2 regions of the Arthrobacter sp. MDT1-48-3 genome follow, and region 1 is predicted to be linked to the other one. Evidence: riboswitches for the same ligand, from Rfam matches in the RefSeq annotation. Region 1 holds a riboswitch; the other holds the start of a gene.
What was found. Region 1 has a riboswitch for S-adenosylmethionine ahead of sfnG (dimethylsulfone monooxygenase SfnG). Riboswitches for the same ligand answer to the same signal wherever they lie in the genome.
Positions count from the first base shown of each region.

Region 2: another riboswitch for S-adenosylmethionine. It lies ahead of ACX80L_RS17570 (ABC transporter substrate-binding protein); the one in region 1 lies ahead of sfnG (dimethylsulfone monooxygenase SfnG).

Region 1 is NZ_JBTNDL010000003.1:294,531-302,166, forward strand. It holds gene mmsB (multiple monosaccharide ABC transporter permease) at 1-1,217, shown strand, start outside; gene ACX80L_RS09095 (RNA polymerase sigma factor) at 1,420-1,974, shown strand; gene ACX80L_RS09100 (hypothetical protein) at 1,971-3,272, shown strand; gene ACX80L_RS09105 (CoA-binding protein) at 3,304-3,807, opposite strand; gene ACX80L_RS09110 (O-acetylhomoserine aminocarboxypropyltransferase/cysteine synthase family protein) at 3,804-5,183, opposite strand; gene sfnG (dimethylsulfone monooxygenase SfnG) at 5,183-6,355, opposite strand; SAM riboswitch class I at 6,349-6,453, opposite strand; gene ACX80L_RS09120 (glycoside hydrolase family 6 protein) at 6,684-7,636, shown strand, end outside.
Region 2 is NZ_JBTNDL010000014.1:46,731-54,366, forward strand. It holds gene ACX80L_RS17560 (ABC transporter permease) at 1-903, opposite strand, end outside; gene ACX80L_RS17565 (ABC transporter permease) at 900-1,832, opposite strand; gene ACX80L_RS17570 (ABC transporter substrate-binding protein) at 1,833-3,494, opposite strand; SAM riboswitch class IV at 3,634-3,762, opposite strand; gene ACX80L_RS17575 (VOC family protein) at 3,912-4,337, opposite strand; gene ACX80L_RS17580 (DUF427 domain-containing protein) at 4,534-5,415, opposite strand; gene ACX80L_RS17585 (pyridoxamine 5'-phosphate oxidase family protein) at 5,542-5,943, opposite strand; gene ACX80L_RS17590 (GAF domain-containing sensor histidine kinase) at 6,182-7,636, shown strand, end outside.

The sequences.
Region 1 (7,636 bases):
ACCCCGCGGTCACCGCACCGCCACCTCCCGTGAAGCACGGGCTCGCCTTCCTCACGAGCAGGCTGCGCCAGATCGGTATCTTCGTGGCGCTCATCGTCATCGTCGCCCTGTTCCAGGTGCTGACCGGCGGCGCTCTGCTGATGCCGGACAACGTCTCCAACATCATCGTCCAGAACAGCTACATCCTGCTCCTGGCCATCGGCATGGTCATGATCATCGTCGCCGGGCACATCGACCTCTCCGTCGGGTCCGTGGCGGCCTTCGTGGGGGCCATGTCCGGCATCATGATCCAGGACTGGGGGTTCACCTGGTGGGTGGCCTTCCTCGCCTCACTGATCATCGGCGGACTGGTAGGGGCCTGGCAGGGCTTCTGGGTGGCCTACGTGGGCATCCCCGCGTTCATCGTCACACTCGCCGGCATGCTCGTGTTCCGTGGACTCACCCAGATCGTGCTCGAGAACCAGCGCATCACCGGCTTCCCCGAGGAGTACCGCCAGCTCGGCGGCGGCTTCCTCTTCCCCGGGCTGTTCCCGGCGGAGACCAACCTTCTGGACTGGACCACGGTGGTCCTCGGCCTGGTGGCCGTCGCCCTCCTCACCATCACCCAGCTCCGCGGACGCGCCACCCGCGCACGCCTGAAGCTCGAGGACGAGCCGGCGGCCTGGTTCTTCACCAAGCTCGCCTTCATCGTCGTGATCATCCTCGGCCTCACCTACCTTCTGGCGAGCTCGCGCAGCGGCACGCCGATCGTGCTCGTGGTCCTCGGCATCCTGATCGTGGGCTACAGCGCCGTGATGGGCAACAGCGTCTTCGGGCGCCACATCTACGCCGTCGGAGGCAACCTCCAGGCAGCACAGCTCTCCGGCATCAACACGAAGCGTATCGACTTCATGCTCTTCGTCAACATGGGTGTGCTCGCGGCCCTGGCAGGGCTCATCTTCACCGGTCGCCTCAACTCCGCCGGTCCGGGAGCGGGAAACCTCTTCGAGCTCGACGCGATCGCCGCGGCGTTCATCGGCGGCGCGGCCGTGACCGGTGGCGTCGGAACGGTCATCGGAGCCATCACGGGCGGCCTCATCATGGGCGTGCTCAACAACGGCATGTCCCTGCTCGGCGTCGGCATCGATGTCCAGCAGTTCATCAAGGGCATGGTGCTCCTGCTCGCCGTCGGCTTCGACGTCTTCAACAAGCGCCGGGCCTCCAACGCCCTGAAGTAGGCCGGAGAAGAAAAATCGGAGGGGGCGTAACTTTCCCGCCCCGCCCATCGATTACCCCTGTGTAAGCGCCGCACCGAGACCTTTCCCCCAACAGGTCTCGGTGCGGCCTTCTCTTTGCCGCAGGCCCGGGAGGGCCGGCGTCCACGGGCGGAGGGCGATGGTTACGATGGTGTCGCCGTCCCGCTCGAACAAGGAACAGTCCGTGGCCACACCCCTGCCAGATGATGCGCTCCTCCGCGCTCGAGCAGGCGATCCGGCGGCCTTCTCCAGCATCTACCGATCATTGAGCCCGGGAGTGCTGGGGTACTTCGCGGGGCGCGGCTCGGACGACCCGGAGGCCCTCACGCAGGAGGTGTTCCTCACGGTCTTCTCGAAGCTGGATTCCGTCTCCGGCGGACTCCAGGGGCTCCGCACCTTCGCCTACTCCGTGGCACATGCCCGGTACGTGGACGAGGTGAGGAAGCGGACGAGGGCGCCGGCGCTCGTGGGCTACGAGGCCGACGTCGACACCCGGCTCACCGACTCCGCCGAGAGGGTGGCGCTGGGGAACCTCGGTGTGGGAGGTGCACGGGGCATGCTGGACCAGCTCAACGCCGAGCAGCGCGACGTCCTCCTGCTGCGCATCGTCGCGGAGCTGCCGATCGAACAGGTCGCGGAGATCCTGGGCAGGTCCGCAGGATCGGTGAAGCAGCTGCAACGGCGGGGACTGCTCAAGCTGAAGGAAATCGTTCGACCTGAGGAATCGGAAACGCCATGACTGGACGTGACACCCCGCCGCCGGACCCCGTGCAGCGACTCCTCGACGAGGCCGGCATTCCCGCGGAACCGACACTCGTCCGCGCCGTCCGGGAGATCGGCGACCTCGGCGCCGGGCCCGCACCCGATGCGTCCGCGGAACTCGCCCGGCTGATGGCTGACGGCGGCAGGGCGCCGCAGGGGCGCCGGAACAAGCGCCGCATCACGTTCCTCGGTGGGGCGCTCGCCGTCTCCATGGGCGCGGGCATGTCCGGTGTTGCGGCGGGGACGCTCCACCTCCGGGAGGGGTTCGACGACGCCGTCGTCTCGATCACCCGCTTCACCGTCCGCAACGACGTCGACCGGGCCGAACCCGCTCCTGAACCGCTCGCCGACGCGGGGCATGGTTCCGCCGTCGTCCCGGCGGTGCCCGCTCCCGCTCCCGCTCACGTCCCGGCGCCGTCCGCCTCCGGCCCGGCGGCGTCCGCCCCTGCGGACGCCGGTGGTGCCCTCATGCCGGCTCCCGCTCCTGCGTCGCCCGAGGTGGATGAAGCCGCCGCTGCTTTACCGGCGCCGGCCGTCGTACCGGCAGCCCGGCCACCGGCCGGCACGGTACGCCCTGCGGACTCTGCGTCCCGGAGGCCGGACGGTCCGCGGCAGCCCGCGGCCCCGGTGACGCGGCCCGCGACCGGAACGGTACCCGGCACGACCGGCCGACCCGATCCGGAGAAGCCCGGCCATGCAGCACCGGGCAGGGCCACGCCCGGCCAGCGCACGACCCCGCTCCGGCCGGTCCGGGAGAAACCCGGTCTGGCACCGGGCCGGGTCACACCCGGTCAGGTGCAGGACAGGAGCCTGACGAAGGAGACCACGGTCACGGCTCCGGAGACGATCAGCGGTGACACCCCGGCTCCTGCCGGCCACCGCAGGTCGTGGCTCCGCGCACCGGCCGGTCCTGCCGACACGACGTTCCTCCTCGACGCGCCGATCACCCTGGACCCCGATCGGTCCGCCCTGTTCCCGGCCGATGCGCTCCTCGATCCCGACGACCCGGTACCGGGGCTCCCGGTCGGCCCTGAGATGGGGGAGCTCCCCGCCGATCCGGTCCCGGAGGACCTCCCGGTCGGACCGGCTCCGGAGGACGTCCTGCCGGTGGACCTCCCGGTCGGACCGGCTCCGGAGGACGTGCTGCCGGTGGACCCCGTCGGGCCGGCGGACGCTGCAGCGCCGGACAGCTCCGGTGCCGAGGTCGCGGTGCCTGAGGCGGCCGTTCCCGAGGTCGGATCCCGATCAGAGGCGATGTCCAACAGTTCCCGTTGACCGGGATCGAGGCCTGGGAGGGGGCGGCGCCCTACGAGGTGATCTGCCGCTTCGAGGAGATGACGCCGGTGTTGAAGCCCGCCAGGTTGAGCCCGCCGTGGAAGCGTGCGTGCTCGATCTTGATGCAGCGGTCCATCACGACGTTCAGGCCGGCGCCCTGCGCCTCCCGGGCCACGTCCTCGTGCCACGAGCCCAGCTGCAGCCACAGGGTCTTCGCTCCGACGGCGAGCGTCTCCTGCAGCACGGAGGGCAGGTCGTCGTGCTTGCGGAACACGTCGACGACGTCGGGCACCTCCGGGAGGTCCGCGAGCGACGCGTAGGCGGACTGCCCGAGAATCTCCTTGGCCACAGGGTTCACGAAGTACAGGCGGTACGGCGAGGAGGACTGCAGGTAGGTCGCCACGAAGTAGGAGGCCCGGGAGGGCTTGTCCGATGCGCCGACGATCGCCACCGACCGCGCATTCCTCAGCAGACTGAGGCGCTCAGGGGCCGATGGTCCCTCCCAGGTCCGTGCCGGTGCGTCCGTGCCGCTCATGCTCCCACTCCTACTGCCCGCGTTGCCGACGGGTCGTCGTCGTTCTCCCCGGCGGATTCCTGCGGGAGCTCGTCGAACTCCGCGTCGGAGGAATCCACGGCGATGTCGAGGGCCTGGTCCAGGTCCCACAGGATGTCGTCGAGGTCCTCCAGGCCCACAGAGATGCGCACGAGGTCCTCGGGGACGCCCGCCGCCACCAGCTGCTCGGCGGAGAGCTGCTGGTGGGTCGTCGAGCCCGGATGGATCACGAGGGTGCGCGCGTCGCCCACGTTCGCGAGGTGCGAGGCGAGCTGCAGCGACTCGATGAACTTCTGGCCCGCCTTGCGGCCGCCCTTGATGCCGAAGCTGAACACGGAGCCGGGGCCCTGCGGCAGGTACGTCTTCGCACGCTCGTGGTGGACATGGGTGGGAAGACCGGCGTAGTTGACGTACTCGACGCGCGGATCGGCCTGCAGCCATTCCGCGACGGCCTGCGCGTTCTCGAGGTGTTCGTCGAGCCGCTGCGCGAGGGTCTCCACGCCCTGCAGGAGCTGGAACGCCGACGACGGCGACAGCGACGGCCCGATGTCGCGCAACTGCTCCGTGCGGAGCTTCGTCAGGAAGCCGTACTCGCCGAAGTTCGCCCACCACTGGATGTTGCCGTAGGAGGGGACCGGTTCGGTCATCATGGGGAACTTGCCGTTGCCCCAGTCGAACCGGCCGCTCTCCACGATGACGCCGCCCAGGGTGGTGCCGTGCCCGCCGATGAACTTGGTGGCCGAGTGGATCACGATGTCCGCTCCGTGCTCGATGGGCCGCACGAGGTAGGGCGTGCTGAGCGTCGAGTCGACAATGAAGGGGATCCCGGCGTCGTGGGCCACCTTCGCCAGGCCTGCGAGGTCGGCGATCTCACCCGAGGGATTCGCGATGACCTCGGCGTAGACGGCCTTGGTGTTCTCGCGGATGGCGGCCGCGTAGTCCGCGGGGTCGGTCCCGGGGACGAAGGTGGTCTCGATGCCGAAGCGGCGCAGCGTGACGTCGAGTTGGGTGACCGTTCCGCCGTACAGCTGCGATGCGGCCACGACGTGGTCGCCCGCCTGGCAGAGCGCGGCGAAGGTGATGAACTCGGCGCTCATGCCCGACGCCGTCGCCACCGCCCCGATGCCGCCCTCGAGGGAGGCGATGCGCTCCTCGAACGCCGCGACCGTGGGATTGCCGATGCGCGAGTAGATGTTGCCGTACTTCTGCAGCGCGAACAGGTTGGCGGCGTCGTTGGTGTCCTTGAAGACGAAGGACGTCGTCTGGTAGATCGGGACGGCGCGCGCGCCGTGGGTGGCATCGGGAGTGCCGCCGGCGTGGAGTGCGCGCGTACGGAAACCGAAGGAACGTTCTGCCATCAGACACCTGCCTTGCTGGGGACGGCGAGTGTGCCGTCCGGATCGAATTCCACTCCCGCGGCACGGGCGGCGTCGGCCTCGAGTTCACGCACGATGGGGAGGATGTCCGTGCCGAACGCCGCCACCTCCTCCTGGAAGTGGAGGTAGCAGGTGAGCAGGAGGTTCACGCCGATCTTCTTGTACTCCACGATGCGCTCGGCGATCTGCTCGGGCGTGCCGATGAGCTGGGTCTTGAAGCCGTCGTTGTACTGCACGAGGTCCTCGAACGTCGAGTCGGCCCACATGCCCTTGCCGTCCTTCGTGGACGGTCCGGCTTCCTGGACGGCGTTGCGGAATCCCTCGACGGCGGGGCGGTGGGCCTTCTCGACGATCTCGCGGAGCGTGTCGCGGGCCTCCTTCTCGGAGTCGCGGGCGATCACGAAGCCGTTCAGCCCGAAGCGGGGACGGCGGCCGGCCTGCTCGGCGGAGGCCCGGACGCCGGCGATGTTGTCCTTGAAGCCTTCGAGGTCCTTCCCGTTCGAGAAGTACCAGTCCGCCACGCGGCCGGCCGTCGCCTGGGCCGCCGTCGAGTTCCCGCCGAAGAAGATCTCGGGGTGGGGGCGGCCCGGCACGGCAACCGGGGCCGGGCTCAGCGTGAAGTCCTTGATGGTGTAGTACTTGCCGTCCTGGCTGTAGCCCTCCTCCGTCCACAGTCCGCGCAGCACGCGGATGAACTCCTCGGTGCGGACGTAGCGCTCGTCGTGCTCGAGCCAGTCGAGGCCGAAGTTGATGAACTCGTCCTTCAGCCAGCCGGAGACGATGTTGACGGCTGCGCGGCCGTTCGAGATGTGGTCGGCGGTGATGATGTACTTCGCGAGCACCCCGGGGTGCCACATGCCCGGGTGGACGGCGGCGATGACCTTCAGCTTCTCGGTCGCGGCCAGCAGGGCGAGGGAGAAGCTCGTCGCCTCGTGCTGCTTGTCGGCACCGTAGGACGCTGCGTAGCGGGTCTGCGACAGTGCGTATTCGAACCCGGCGTCCTCGGCGATCCGCGCGAGCTTCTTGTTGTAGTCGAAGTCCCAGCTGGTCCGCTGCTCGATGGTCGAGACGACCAGGCCACCGCTGACGTTGGGGACCCAGTAGGCGAATTTCAGAGGGGTGGAAAGGTCGGCGACGCTCATGGTTTCCTCCATCGGTCTGGCAGTAGCACCCTAATGTCGCCGCGGGGACGCGGAGGCCAGGGTTGCTGCGGCGTCAGTGAGCCAGATCTCTCAGCCGCTCGGGATGGTCACGACGAGTGTGACACCAGAGGCGCCGCAGTTCCAAACAATGTGTCTCCGCGTGGAGAAGCCCACCGCAGCAATCAGTGTGCTGGGTACCTTGACAAAGTTCCGGGATCCACCGAAGACTGACCGTGGGAGCGCTTCCATGGGGATGAGCGGCGTCTCCCGCTCGGGCTACTCCGCCCGATACCCATCGACATGAGGAGCAATGATGCTCAGCATTTCCAGAACGTGCGCCATGACCCTGGCCCTGGCCGGGGTCCTCGCGTCCACCGCATTCTCCGCATTGCCCGCCGTGGCCCAGGGCCAGAAGAGTGGGCCGGACCGTCCGGACGGAACGACGGCCACCGGGTTCTACATCCCGGAGAAGAGCCACTACCACGAGGCCCACCGGCAGATCGCCGACCTGCGAGCCTCGGGTGATCGTGCCACCGCCGACCGCCTTGGTGCCATGGTCTCGACGCCGCAGGCCGTCTGGGTCACCGGGAGCGATCCGAAGGCCGTCACCCAGCAGGTGCGCAACACGACGCACCGCGCCGCGGGCAAGGGGCAGGTCCCCGTGCTGGCGGCCTACAACCTGCCGTTCCGCGACTGCTCGCAGTACTCCGCCGGTGGCGCGACCGACGTCGCCGGCTACAAGGCCTGGATCGACGCGCTCGCCGCCGGGATCCAGGACAGGGCGGCGATGGTGATCCTCGAACCGGACGGCCTCGGCATCATCCCCTGGTACCGCGGGCTCGACGGCGCCCTCGAGTGGTGCCAGCCGGCAGAGGCGGACGCCGCGAGCGCTGCAGCGGAACGCTTCGAGATGCTCAACTACGCGGTGGACCGCCTCAAGGCACTGCCCGACACCAAGGTCTACCTCGACGGCACCCACAGCGCCTGGCTCGGTACGGGCGAGATCTCGAGCCGGCTCGTGAAGGCCGGCGTACAGAAGGCCGACGGCTTCTTCCTCAACGTCTCCAACTACGAGCTCACCGAGCGGCAGCTGAAGTTCGGCAGCTGGGTGTCGCAGTGCATCCACTACGCCACCGAGATCGACCCCGGGGCCTACGGATCCTGCGCCAGCCAGTACTACCCGGCCTCGCCGGCCGATTTCTCCACCTGGGGGCTGACGGACGCGTGGTACGCGCAGCATGTCGCCGGTGCTCCGAACGCACCGTCGTCGGACGAGCTCGCACACTTCGTGAT
Region 2 (7,636 bases), on a different contig from region 1:
GCGGCGCCGGAGTTCACGCCCGACGACGGTGATGGACAGGACGGTGGCGACGAGGAACGCCGCGGGGATCGTGATCATCCAGGGGGCGTTGGAGATGAAGTTGCGCCCCGCCGAGAGCATCGCACCCCACTCGGGGGCCGGGGGAGGCGTGCCGAGTCCGAGGAAGCTGAGGGACGCACCGGCACCGATGGCGGATCCCACCCCGATAGTCGCCAGGACCAGCACGGGCTTGATGACGTTCGGGACGATGTGCGTCAGGAGCACCCGCCAGGCGGGCAGCCCCAGCGTACGGGCCGCCTCGACATAGCCGGAGCGCCGGACGAGGTGCGTCTGCGCCCTGGTGATCCGGGCGTAGTAGGCGATGCTGCCCGCCCCGATCGCGAGGATCGCATTCTCCGTGCCGCCGCCGATGATGCCGATGACCACCAGAGCGAGCAGGATCTCCGGGATGGCGAGGGTGACGTCGAGGAAGCGCATCACGGATGCCTCGACCAGGCGCCCGTTGAGCCCGGCGAGGAGACCGATGGCCGTCCCGCCCAGCACGCCGATCGCCGTCGCGCCGAGACCGATGTACAGCGAGGTGGCAGCACCGTGCACGATCCGGGAGTAGTTGTCCGCGCCGGAGTCGTCGGTACCGAACCAGGCCGTCCCGTTCGGCGCTTCGAAGCTCCGGGAGGGATCCACCGCGTACGGATCGGCCGGGGAGAGCAGACCCGGTGCCAGGACCGCCGCCGCGAGCCACAGGAGGAAGGCCGAGGCCAGCAGGATGCCGGGCCTGATGCGTCGCGCTCGCCGGGCGCGGACCCCGCGGTGGACGGGGTGGACGGGGACCGTAGGAGAAGCCGGAGGCGTCGGCGCCAGGGGAACCGCGTCGGGGGGAGCAGTGCGCGAGGTGATGCTCATGCCGTCACCACTTTCGGGTCGATGAGCGTGTAGAGGAGGTCGATCACCAGGTTGACCACCACGTACACCGCGGCGGAGAGCAGCACGATGCCGATGATGACGGGGAGGTCCTTGTTGTAGACGGAGGCCAGTGTCAGCGAACCGATGCCCTGCCGGCTGAACAGGGTCTCGACGATCACCGATCCGCCGAGGAGCGCGGCGACGACGAATCCTGACATCGTCATCACCGGGATGGCGGCATGCCGGAGTGCGTGCCGCACACGCACCGGGAGGTCGCGCATCCCGCGGGACCTCGCCGTGAGGATGAAGGGTTGCTCCAGGACGTCCTCGAGTTCGTTGCGGAGGACCTGCGAGAGCGCCCCGAAGACGGCGAGGCCCAGCGTGAACGCCGGCAGGACCAGTGCCGCCACGCCCTGATTGCCACCGATCGGGAACCAGCGCAGAGAGAACGAGAAGACGATCAGCAGGGCGAACCCGATGATGAAGGTCGGTGTCGCGGCGAGGACCACTTCGACGCCGGAGACGATCGACCGGATCCAGTTCGCCCGCTGCGCGGACAGGACGGCGACGGCGAGGGTCAGCGGGAGGGCGACGGCGACGGCGGCTGCCGCGAGGGCCGCCGTCGCGCCGATCTGCTGGCCGATGGCATCCGTGACGGGCAGCCGGAGCCGGTAGGACTGGCCCAGGTCACCCTGCAGCAGGTTGCCGAGGTAGCTGCCGTACTGCACGATGAACGGCTGGTCGAGGAGGTAGTCGCTGCGGACCTGGGCGAGGGTCTCGGCCGTGGGCCGCGCGTCCGGACCGCCGAGGATCAGCAGAGCGGTGTCGCCCGGGATCAGGTAGACCGCGAGGAAGGTCAGCGTTGCCGCGCCCCAGAGCACGCCGATGCCGACCAGCAGGCGCGTGAGGATGCGTCGGAGGATCGGCACCTACTCCGCCTTCCACGCGTAGGTCAGGACGGGCACGGGGTGGGACGTGTCGACGGCGACATCATGGACCGTCTTGGCGTACGCGAACTGGCTCGGATTCTCGTAGAGGGGCACGCCGGGCACGATCTCGAGCAGCCGGTGCTGCGCCTTCGAGTACGCTTCCTCAGCCTCCGGTCCGTCGTCGGACCCGCGGGCCGTCAGGAGCAGTTCGTCCAGCGCCGGATCGTCGACGTAGGACGAGTTCTGGCCGATCCGTTCGCCGGTGATCTCCGAGGAGTGGTACCGGATGAACAGGACGTCGGTGGTGTTGGTGTGCCACACGCCGGCCAGCGCGTCGTAGTCACCGGCGTAGCGCAATTCGCTGAGCTGCGCCTGCGGCAGCTGGATGATCTGGAGGTCGAAGCCGACCTTGCGGGCCTCGCCCTGCAGTTGGACCAGCAGGGGACTCGGCGTCGAGCTCTCCACCGTCGGTACCTCGACGACCAGCCGTCGGCCGTCCTTCGTGCGGAAGCCCTCGCCGTCGCGCTCGGACCAGCCTGCGTCGTCGAGCAGCTGGTTCGCGCGCTCGGGATCGTGGGTGAGCGTCCCCTCGACGGTCGGGTCGTAGTACTTGCTCTCCTTCGAGAGGAACCCGTCGATCGGCGTGTAGGTGCCGAAGCCCAGGCTCTCGGTGACCGCAGCGGTGTCCACGGCGGCGGCGAAGGCCTGGCGGACGGCGAGGTCGTCGAACGGCGCGCGGCTGAGGTTGAAGCTCAGCACGTAGGGGCTGCCGGTGCGGGGGAGGTTCTCGTAGGTGAAGTTCGGGTCTGCCTGGACAGCCGCCGCGTTCTGGGGCGCGAGGTTCTCGGTCAGGTCGTACTGCCCGGAGACGAGGGACTGGTGCCGGATCACCGGCTCGCCGACGAGGGTCACCTCGATGCCGTCGAGATATGCCTCGCCGTCACCCTCGAGCCACTCCGGCGCCCAGTCGTAGCCCTCGCGCTTCGTGTAGGTGATGCTCTGGCCCGGCTGGTAGTCCGCGACGGTGAAGGGGCCGGTCCCGATCGGCTGCTGGCACAGGGTCTCGGGAGCCTCCGCGATGGCCTTGCCCGAGTTCATCCCGAGCCAGGATTGCGCGAGGGTGTAGAGGAACGGGGTGTAGGGGTATTCGAGGTGGGCCTCGAAGGTGTACTCGTCCAGGACCGTGCCGTCCACGTAGGGGGCGATGTACGCGGCGGCGAGCGGTGACTTCGTCGCGGGGTCCCGCATGTGCTCGAAGTTCTGGCCGAGGACCTCCGCGTTCCACGGCGAGCCGTCGCTGAAGGTGACGCCCTCCTTGAGGTGGAAGGTGTAGGTCCTGCCGTCCTCCGAGATGTCCCATGATTCCGCGAGGTAGGGCGCGATGTCCCCGTTCTCGTCCAGCGTCACCACGTTGTCGTAGATCAGGCGTCCCAGGAACTGCTGCTGGGTCGCCGAGATGCCGTGGCCGTCGAGGCACCCCGGTTCGGCCGAGATCGACACGTCCAGGACCCCTCCGGACACGGGCTCACCGGCCGCCTCCGAGGTGGAGGCCGCCGGCCCGGCGCAGCCACTGACAAGGGCCACCAGGGCGACGGCCGATAACGTGGTGAGCCGGCGGACCGGCCGGTGATTCCGGGCAGGGGGAATTACGGATGCATTCATGGAGAATTCCTCTGAGGGGTCCGGTGCCGCGCACGGCGGAATTCACCGGAAAAGGGGAGAAAGGAGCAACAGGATGCGCTGGACGCGCAGGGCCTGCTAAGGGAGGGGGAGGGCGTTACAGCTCACGGGAGTGCCTTTCGGTGTGCTCTTGCCCGCGCCGGACGGGCACTCACGTGCCATGGCGAAGGCCGCTTCGTCATCCGAACCACCCAGGAACATGGGGTTGGTGTGCGGTCCAGTCGGAGCTTTCCGACCGCATCTCTTGAAGCTGGATTCAATATAGGCAGGGAGACGGGCGGTCCTGCGAATAAGAAGAAATATGACCGGGACCTGCGATACCCGCGCAGTGTCCCGTCGAATACCTGGCGGACAGGGAATACGACAGCAGGGGAGCCGGTGCCGCACCTGATTCCGGCATCAGCCGATGACGACGCCCCCGTCGTCGTCGATCCGCCAGCCGGGGTTGAAGGCGATCTCCCAGACGACATCGTTCGGATCCCGGACCAGGGCGTGGAAGATGCCCCCGAAGGAGCCGTCGCGGGGCTCCTTGAGGATGGTCCCGCCGGCGTCCGCCATCCTGGCCACCAGCCGGCGGACCTCGTCGGGGCTGCCGACATTGTGCGACAGCGTCATCCCGGACGGTACGGGCGCCGCAGCGAGCCCGACGTCCTGCGCGAACTTGTCGGAGCGGAACAGCCCCAGGAGCAGACCGGGCGCCACCCGGTAGAAGATGATCTCCTCCGGGACGTCGAGCGCAGGGGACCAGCCCAATCCGCTGTAGAACGATCGCGCGGCGTCGAGGTCGCGGGTGGCGACCGTGACGAAGTGCAGTTGCTGGTCCATGGCGCGAGCATAGTCGGCACGGCCGGTGCCTTGGGCCTTCCCGGACAGGACCGGGGGGTGCGGAGACCCTTGACGCCGCGGCAGGCCTGAGACCGCGACGGTCCTCGGCGGGGAAGCCCACGTCACCCCGGGTGCTCAGGTCACCGCCGACGCGACGTGCCGACGTCGATCACCGCCCGTGACACGACCACCGATATCACGACCACGGGGTGAGGGCACGTTCCTGCTGCTCGCCGTCGATGACGAGATCGAGCCGCTCGTCGAGGAACGCGACGTAGCCCTGCACCTCGGCCGCGTCACTCAGGGGGTGTTCGTACTGCCACGCGATGTCATCCACCCTCCTGTCTCCCACCATCGCGGAGTACCAGGTCGCGTAGCCCTTGTACGAGCACATGGACCGTGTCGAGCTGGGCTCGAGCGGCGCCACGACGTCCTCGACCGGAAGGTAGTACCGGGCGGGCAGGGTCGTCTCGAACAGCATCCGCGCCCGGGTGGTGTCGGCGAGGATGTGTCCGTCGAGCATCAGCTGCACGTGTCGGGAGGTGCCTCGGATGTCGATGCGGCCGTACGGGTCGTGCGGATGGCTGATGATCTCGTCGTCCTCCTCGAACCAGCTGTCGAAGTCGGCGAATGCGAGGATCACGTAGTCGTCGAGGCCGGGGTCGCGTGCGCGGAATCCGGACGCGACGGCCTCCGTTCCAGCGACGCGTATCCCGACCGGCTCGCCCGCGGTCGTGCGCACGTCGAAGGGGATACGCGGGTCGAACACGGGAATCGTCGACAGGTCGGGCAGCATGAATCCGACCGGACCGTTCTCGGGTGGCGGTGGGGTGCGGGGCGAGATCTCGGCGCGGATGTCCTGGTACGGGACGGCGTACCCGGGCACGACCCTGCGCGGCTCCCACACGAGCATCGCGTGCGTCGTGTCCACGACAGTCTGTCCGCCGAGCGTGGCGCGGACGCGCTTCGCGGTCGGCTCGTATCTCAGCTTCTGGAGCAGTTGCCCCATCACGTCCCGCATGAGCACGCCGGTCGCATCGGTGTCGTGGTTGGCCGGGGATACGGGAGGGCTCGACATGCACTCACGGTAGACCTGCGTCGCCGCTGCCGATAGAGGCCGATGGCGGCGGCCGCAGCAGGCGCACCGGGACCGAGCACGGCCGATCGGGTGAGCGTCGGACAGGCTGCCCGTACCCGACAGCGACTAGTGGGTGGTGTGCAGGCGGCGCCCGCGCACATGTGCGGGCGTCAGGGCGAAGAACAGGTCGCGCAGGCCGGGCGCCCACGGCTCCTCGGCTGCTGTACCCCACAACGTGGTGAGGAGTTCAGGATCTTCGACGCGGGCCGCCGGCCCGTTCACCAGGACGGTCCAACCGCTCTGCGTGGTCCTGTCCGTGGAATGGGTCTGGACTGCAGCGTGCTCCAGATGGCTGGTGGCGATGATGCCGTCGGCCCTGGTCCTGACGTACACGCGCTCATCGAGCACGAAGTAGTTGACGGGGAAGATCTCCAGCAGCCCATCCCGGAAGAATCTCAGCCGCCCCGTCGACTGCGTGGTCACCAACGCCCAGCATTGCGACGGCGTGAGTGCGTCCGAGGCATGCATCAGGGCCGCAAGACCCTGATGTGCCCTCCATCAGCCGGACCGGCGGCGGCATCCGCCCAGCACCCGACGGGAGCGCCTCGGAGCAGATCCCAGCATTCGTGAGCAGCACGAGCGTCGGTCCGTGCAGGTCCTGCGTCCATGGACCGGGAGTACGAAGCGGGCGCCACGCCGACCGGGGCCCGCCGACCCTGTTATCGTCCAACGATGAGGTCTCGTCCTGATCGACGGAGCGTGCGGCATGGTCACCTACCCTGAGGAGCCGCCCCTGGGCGCGGTTGTGCAACCACCGGCTCCGGCGGGGGTGGAGAACCTCCTGGCTGCCTTCGCTGCCATCGCGGACGACCTGGGACTCGACACCGTCCTGGAACGTGTCATCGAAGCGGCGTGTCAGCTGGTCGATGCACGCTTCGGTGCCCTCGGCGTCGTCGGTCCGGACCGGATGCTCAGCCACTTCATCACCGTCGGTCTCGAGGAGGAGGACATTCGGCGCATCGGTCCGCTCCCGACGGGGCACGGCGTCCTGGGATTGCTGATCACCGAGCCGCACCCCGTCCGTCTCTCGGATCTGCGCGAGCACCCCCTCGCCTATGGATTCCCGGCCGATCACCCTCAGATGACTTCGTTCCTGGGCGTGCCGATCCGCATCCATGACCGGGTGTTCGGCAACCTGTACCTGACGGAGAAAAACGGGGGGACGGATTTCTCCGCCGCAGATGAGCAGCTCGTGGTCTCGCTCGCCTCCGCCGCGGGCGTCGCGATAGAGAACTCGCGCCTCTTCGAGGAATCGAACCGGCGGACACGATGGCTGGAAGGCGGGCTCAACGCGGTGAGGGAACTCCTCGGGGAGCACGACGGATCCAGCAATGACCTCGAGATCATCGCTACCCATGCACTCGACGCCTCGCACAGTATCCTCGCCGCCGTCCTCAGGACGTTCGGCAACGAACGGGAGATGATCTGCGAAGCCGTCGACGGCGTCGAGGCCGCGGCCCTCCTGGGACGACGAAGCCACGATGCCGGACTGATGGACCGGCTGCCGACCACCCTGTCACCGGTCCTGCTGAATGCTGAGGACGTCGCGGCGGTACTCCCCGGGGCTGCGGCAGGCACCATCGGGACGGCACTGTGCTGCAGGCTCGCCGGCGCGGGGGACCGGCGTTTCCTCGTCATCGGCCGCCCGCCCGGCGCGACGCCCTTCTCGGATGTCGATCACGGGATGATGCGCACCTTCGCCTCCCATGTGTCCCTGGCCCTCGAACTGCTGCGGATCCACCGGCAGCGGGAACAGGAAGCTGTCTTCGGCGACCGGGACCGGATCGCCCGAGACCTGCACGACCTGGTCATCCAGCGGCTCTTCGCGGCCGGCCTGAGCATTCAGAGCCTGCGGAAGTACACTCCGGATGCGGAAGCGCTGAACCGCATCTCGGCAGTGACGAAGGAACTGGATGCGACGATCAGGGAGCTGCGCGACACCATCTACTCGCTCCGCTCCGTCCCGCAGGTCGCCCCGACCTTCACCTCCACGGTGTTCTCCCTCGTCGCCGATGCCTTCGACGGCCACGACCTCGACCCGGTCCTGCAACTCTCCGGCCCCCTGGATACGTCAGTGGACGACGAGCGAGCCGACCATGTGCGGGCCGTGCTGCTCGAGGGGCTGGCCAATGCGCTGCGTCATGCCGAGGCGCGCACGATC